DNA from 2 places in the Alteromonas sp. AWM4_230 genome. Region 1 is predicted to be linked to the other one. Evidence: predicted binding sites of a transcription regulator. Region 1 holds the regulator's gene; the other holds the start of a gene.
What was found. Region 1 encodes FNR, which switches genes on or off when oxygen is low (the NO sensors DNR and NnrR bind a similar motif). Its sites were predicted from a motif close to TTGATCTAGATCAA; they were not measured.
Positions count from the first base shown of each region.

Region 2: clpB (ATP-dependent chaperone ClpB) is a predicted target of FNR. The motif match lies at 2,121-2,134, and genes of this name have one in related genera.

Region 1 is NZ_JBSWTB010000001.1:2,655,252-2,658,675, reverse strand. It holds gene ACXACS_RS11465 (heavy metal translocating P-type ATPase) at 1-406, shown strand, start outside; gene ccoS (cbb3-type cytochrome oxidase assembly protein CcoS) at 408-638, shown strand; gene ACXACS_RS11455 (sulfite exporter TauE/SafE family protein) at 625-1,284, shown strand; gene fnr (fumarate/nitrate reduction transcriptional regulator Fnr) at 1,330-2,070, shown strand; gene uspE (universal stress protein UspE) at 2,357-3,280, shown strand.
Region 2 is NZ_JBSWTB010000001.1:2,067,727-2,071,150, forward strand. It holds gene ACXACS_RS08800 (outer membrane protein assembly factor BamD) at 1-136, opposite strand, end outside; gene rluD (23S rRNA pseudouridine(1911/1915/1917) synthase RluD) at 322-1,305, shown strand; gene pgeF (peptidoglycan editing factor PgeF) at 1,322-2,077, shown strand; gene clpB (ATP-dependent chaperone ClpB) at 2,328-3,424, shown strand, end outside.

The DNA of each region.
Region 1 (3,424 bases):
ATCTGCCGCTAAAGGGGGCCTTACCCCAGAGCAGAAATATGAAGCGGTTCAAGCTATGCAGCAATCTGGCTCAAAGGTTATGATGATGGGCGATGGTATTAATGACGCCCCTGTTCTTGCAAGTGCTGATGTAGCGATAGCGGTAGGTAATGCCACAGATGTTGCGAAAACTGCAGCCGACGTGATTTTGCTTGGCGATCAGTTGCTTTCTGTGCCAGAACTCATCCGAACTGCGCATCAAGTGAAGCAAAAAATAAGACAAAATATTGGTTGGTCGGTAGGTTACAACGTTTTGATCTTACCTTTCGCCGTATCTGGCCTACTTTCGCCGTGGATGGCGGTTGTTGGCATGTCATTAAGCAGTATCATAGTAGTGACAAACTCTACGCGACTTCTGGGCAAATAGTATGAGCATTATTTACGTTTTAATTCCAATCGCCATCATTATAGTAGCCGTCGCTATCGTAATATTCTTCTGGGCGGTTAAAACTAATCAGTTTGAAGATTTAGACCGTCAAGGTTACAGCATACTGTTTGACGATGACCTTCCGCCAGAAGAAAAAAAGCTCGCTGAACAACGCAAGCAACTTCAGAATACTAAAGTAGAGAAAAACCAAGGGCAGCATGGAGGGGATTAATTACTTCTCAGCTTTTCTTATCGGCTTAGCGGGCGGTGTTCACTGCGTGGGTATGTGCGGCGGTATAGTGGCAGCGCTAAGAATGGTGTCACCAAAAGGTGCTTCAGCAGTGCCTTACGCCCTAGCCTATAACATGGGGCGCATAGCTAGCTACACCATTGCTGGCGCACTGACCGGCGCACTTGGCAAAATTGCAGCAGACTATATTCCTCTGGCCAACTATGCCCTGTCTTTACTCAGCGGTATTATGTTGCTGTTGTTGGCCTGTTATTTAGGCAAATGGTGGACAGGGTTAACGGTGTTAGAAAACGCAGGCAAAGGTTTATTTTCTAAACTGCAGCCGTTATCTAAGCGTTTTTTACCTTTTAAAACCCCTTTTAGTGCTATTCCTTATGGGTTTATTTGGGGCTGGCTGCCTTGTGGATTAGTGTATTCAACACTTACTTGGTCTTTAGCGTCGGGGAATGCATTGCAGGGCGCTGCCATCATGTTTTTCTTCGGTTTAGGTACTTTGCCAACGCTACTCGCAGCAAGTGCAGGCAGTCAGTATATTGTTAGCAGTTTTCAAAACAATAACGTTAGACAAATAATTGCCGTAATAATGGCCATTTATGCAGCTTATCTTATTCATGGCGCAATCGTTTAAAAATGGGTGTATCATTATTGGGTAATCTTCAAAAGAGCATGTATTATGAGCAAAGGAAGCCAATTTTCTATTCACTGTCAAAACTGTAGCTTCAGTCACTTGTGTTTACCGGTGGCGCTGAACAAAACAGAAATCGAGTCTCTTGACGATATAATTGAGCGCAAAAAGCCGCTTCACAAAGGTGATACGCTCATTCAAACTGGCGATAAATTTCATTCGCTTTTTGCCGTAAGAACGGGTTCTTTTAAGTCATTTGTAACTAATCAAGATGGTGAAGAGCAAATCACTGGCTTCCACTTCCCTGGTGATATTATTGGATTCGATGCCCTGCGCGAAAGTAAGCATCAAAGTTACACCTCAGCGCTAGAAACCGCCATGGTATGTGAACTGCCATATGAAACCCTTGATGAAATGTCGGTTCAATTTCCTAAGCTACGCCATCAGATCATGAGCTTTATGAGCGCAGAAATTAAACAAGATCACGACATGATCATGCTTTTAAACAAGCGTACTGCCGAAGAGCGTTTGCTATATTTTATATCGCACCTATCTCAGCGCTTTGAAGAGCGCGGCTTCTCGCACAGAGAATTTCACCTAACTATGACCCGAAACGAAATCGGCAACTACTTAGGCTTAACGATAGAAACCATTAGTCGTCTATTAAGCCGTTTTCAGAAAGAAAACATTATCAAAGTAGACGGTAAATTGATCTCTATTTTGGATTTTGATCGGTTAAATACCAAGTTGGAGGCGTTAAATGGCCCTAGCGTAGTCTGTAACGGTTAATTTATTCTTCTGTTATCTTGAGCGCGCTTCATGCGCGCTTTTTAGTTTTAAGCTTTATAATTTCACTGTATCCCCTCATAAGTCACACCATATCCATTGAGCATGTAAAGCACCTTTGTTGTTCAATGAAGCCTTTTTACTTATCAACGAACTGTTAACGCTTGATCCAAAACAACTTACGTTTTTCAAAATGTGGTTTATAGTTAATGTAACTGGTTTATATAAACTGTTTTGAAACAATTTCGATGTCGACAGCCATACAAAGCTTTGTAGTTGAGGAGACGTTATGATTGAGTGTAAACGAATTCTTGCCGTGGTGGACGCGGAGCGCGACAACCAGCCTGCCCTAAGCCGTGCCTATGAACTTGCGTCAAAAACCGGCGCCACGGTTACCGCTATGATGGTGGTATATGATTTGTCTTACGATATGACAACCATGCTTAGCCCCGACGAACGTGAATCAATGCGCGATGCCGTTACAAAAGAGCACGCCAAATGGTTATCTGCCCAGCTAAAAGAACAAGGCTTTTCAGAGACCGATATTGTGGTTGAGTGGAACAACCGTGCTTATGAATCGATTATTTATTACGCCCTTAATAACCAAATCGACTTAGTAGTAAAAGCTACTAAAAAACATGACGACCTTGCCTCAGTAATCTTTACCCCTACAGACTGGCATCTAATGCGCAAGTGCCCACGCCCTGTCCTGCTCGTTAAAGAACACGACTGGCCAGAAGGCGGTGAAATTATAGCTGCAGTAAACGTAGGCAGTGAAGATGATGAGCATGCTGCACTAAACGACAAGCTTACGATAATCGCTAACGATTATGCCTCTTTGCTGAAAGGTAACGTTAATTTGGTGAATAGCTACCCTACAACTCCACTTAACATCGCCATTGAAGTACCAGAGTTTGACCCTGATACGTATCACGATGCGGTAAAAAATCATCACATGAAAGAAATGCGTAGTCACGCGCTGAAATATGGTATTCCAGAAAATAAATGTGTGGTGAAAGAAGGCTTGCCTGAAAAAGTTATCCCGCAAGTGGCTAAAACACTCGATGCCGAGTTAGTTGTAATAGGCACCGTGGGACGGGTTGGTATTTCGGCGGCGCTTATTGGCAATACTGCCGAGCACGTTATTGATGAACTAAATTGTGACGTACTTGCGATTAAGCCAGATGGGTTTGAATCACCGATAACCGTGTAGTTAACGACTTAATTGCGCTTAAATACCAAGACACTTGGTGGCGACAAATGGCGAATCGGCGATGGGCGTTTTTCATGAAAAAAACTGCGCATTTAGCGGTTAATTCCGAGAGTTAATCATACACGCTTAAATCAGTACTTAACG
Region 2 (3,424 bases), 590 kb from region 1:
GCTTTGCTCTGTCGTACAGTTGCTGTGCACCCATGTTAGCTAAAACGGCTTTCTCTTCTTTATCTGAAGAACTACATCCTGCGACAGATACCATAGCGCCCAATAAAACGGGAGCCAGTAGACGAAATGATTTCATAATAATTCTATTTTCCTGCTAAACAGTTTAATACTTCGCTGTCTAAGCTCATGTGTTAAACAACAACACTTTAATTGCATTCTAACGTACTAACGACGAGAAAAACCATACAAAAACGTAAACAAGGCAGTGTACAGCGTGAATACTTGTTATAATACCCTTTTTTAGACGTAATCAATGGTGTTATGACACAGTCGCCGAACACAATACAACTAGAAGCTTCAACGGAAGCTGCGCATTTTGGTTTACGCTTAGATCAGGTTTTGGCTGATTTGTTCCCTGAATATTCTCGTTCTAAGTTAAAAACTTGGATTCAGGACGGAAATGTTGCGGTAAATGGTGAAGTGATCACCGTCCCAAGACACAAAATGCAAATGGATGAACTTATTACTGTACAAGCTGAAATGGACGTGCAGGTAACAAGTGTTGCGCAAGACATTGCGCTAGATATTGTTTATGAAGATGAGCACATCTTGGTAATAAATAAACCTGCTGATTTGGTCGTGCATCCTGGCGCGGGAAATCCAAGCGGTACAGTGCTTAATGCATTGCTAAATCACTATCCCGAAATTGACAAAGTTCCACGTGCAGGCATTGTCCACCGTCTTGACAAAGACACTACGGGCTTAATGGTAGTAGCAAAAACAATACCTGCGCAAACGCACCTTGTTGACCAGCTACAGCGCCGCGAGATGAGCCGTGAATATGAAGCTATTGCTCTAGGTACTATGGTTGCGGGTGGTATTGTAGATGAACCTATCGGCAGGCATGCCACAAAGCGCACGCATATGGCAGTTCGCGAAATGGGTAAACCAGCAGTAACGCATTATCGCGTTATTGAAAAGTTCCGCGCTTATACTCATTTGCGTTTAAAGCTTGAAACTGGTCGTACACACCAAATTCGCGTTCACATGGCCCACATTAAGCACCCATTGCTGGGCGACCAGGTTTATGGCGGGCGGCCTCGTTTACCTAAAGGCGCATCTGAAGAATTTATCGCTGCGCTTCGTGGTTTCCAGCGTCAGGCATTGCACGCTGCCCAACTTTCACTGTTTCACCCTGAGACTGAAGAGTGGATGACCTGGAAAGCGCCTCTACCTCAGGATATGCAGGACTTGCTTAAAGCCGTGAAAAAGGACACCGCGGACAATCCTCAGGATATGCTTTAAGCATGGAGTAGGGCTTATGACGTGGTCAGCTGCAAATTCGCCTCTTTCATCCACGCTGGATTTGATTACTCCAGCGTGGTCATGCCCCTCTAATATTGTCGCTTATACAACGACAAGAAAAGGAGGCACGAGCTTAGGTGATTTCGCAGGCTTGAACGTTGGGGCTCACGTGGGGGATGATCTTTTACTAGTTAAAGCCAATAGAAGCCTGATCCCACACAGCGATAAGATAACGTGGCTAGAGCAAATACACAGCAATCGCGTGGTGTCACTGCCAAGTGTGGATACTACTGCTGATGCAGCGTATTCTTCTTCCAATTCACATTTTTGCGCCGTAATGACTGCTGACTGTGTGCCCATCCTATTATGTGATGAGAGTGGACAAGAAGTGGCAGCAGTTCATGCGGGGTGGAAAGGGCTTGAGACTAATATTATCAGAAATGCTGTTGGGCAATTTAACTGCGATGCAAATAAAATCATGGCTTGGATAGGCCCCGCAATCAGCGGTTCTTGCTATGAAGTGGATGCTCAGCTGGCGAGTAAATTTCGCCATGTAGCCGGCGCCGTTGCCAATAGTAGTAATGAGGGTAAATACCTTTTAGATTTACCTTTAGTTGCACAGATGCAATTGCAGCAAGCTGGTGTTGAAGATATCACGCAAAGTAACCTGTGCACTTACACTGAAGAGGGACGCTTCTATTCGCATCGGAGAGCGACTCATCAAAACAAACGCACAACAGGGCGCTTGGTCAGTGTAATAGGTATGCTTTAGATATCTAATCCTATGGGCATTAGTCCTTAATCCCTTCATTTATTTGCGCTAAATCAAAGTTTCTACAGTATTTGTTATCTTTTTGGCTAACTTTTCAATCTCATACTTGAATCACAATTGCGCAGCCTACATAACTAGAACATAAGCAATACCATTCCTCATAGAGCATTGCCCACTCAGCGAGAGTTAAAATGTTCGTAATTGCGGTGTGTTACCGCAGGTATAGTTGTTCACTTATTAGGTTGAGATTATGAGACTAGATAGATTTACCAGTAAATTTCAGCTCGCGATATCCGATGCTCAATCACTCGCATTGGGGCGAGATCATCAATACATTGAACCTGTCCACTTAATGACCGCCATGCTGAATCAGCAAGGTGGTTCAGTACGCCCGTTGCTTGATCAAGCTAACATTAATGTTAACGCACTTCGTTCTGCTTTGAGTCAGGCTATTGAACGTTTACCTAGAATTGAAGGCATTGGTGGTGATGTTCAATTAAGCAAAGACAGTGGCATTTTACTTAACCTTTGCGACAAGATTGCTCAGCAACGAAAAGACGAATATATAACGTCGGAGATCTTCGTGTTAGCAGCCCTTGAAGATAAAGGGCGATTGGGTGAGATCCTGAAAAGTTTGAATATCACCAAAGACGCTATTGAAAGCGCGATAGATGATATGCGTGGGGGGCAGAAGGTAACAGATCCTAACGCTGAAGACGTGCGCCAGGCCCTTGAAAAGTACACCACAGACTTAACTGAGCGAGCTGAACAAGGCAAGCTCGACCCGGTAATTGGACGTGATGACGAAATTCGCCGTACCGTTCAAGTTCTGCAGCGCAGAACAAAAAACAACCCCGTGCTTATTGGTGAGCCTGGTGTAGGTAAAACGGCGATTGTAGAAGGGTTAGCGCAGCGCATTATTAACGGTGAAGTGCCTGAAGGATTGAAGAACAAGCGCGTTCTTGCCCTAGATATGGGCGCGTTAGTGGCTGGGGCTAAATACCGCGGTGAGTTTGAAGAACGTTTAAAGGCCGTTCTCAACGAGCTAGCTAAAGAAGAAGGCCGCGTCATTTTATTCGTTGACGAACTGCACACCATGGTAGGTGCAGGGAAGGGCGATGGCGCAATGGACGCAGGGAATATGCTAAAACCGGCGCTGGCACGCGGTGAACTTCACTGTGTGGGGGCAACCACGCTAGACGAATATCGTCAGTACATTGAAAAAGACGCTGCGCTTGAGCGCCGTTTTCAGAAAGTATTGGTTGAAGAGCCAAGCGTAGAGGACACTATTGCTATTCTTCGAGGCTTAAAAGAGCGTTATGAACTCCATCACTCCGTAGATATTAC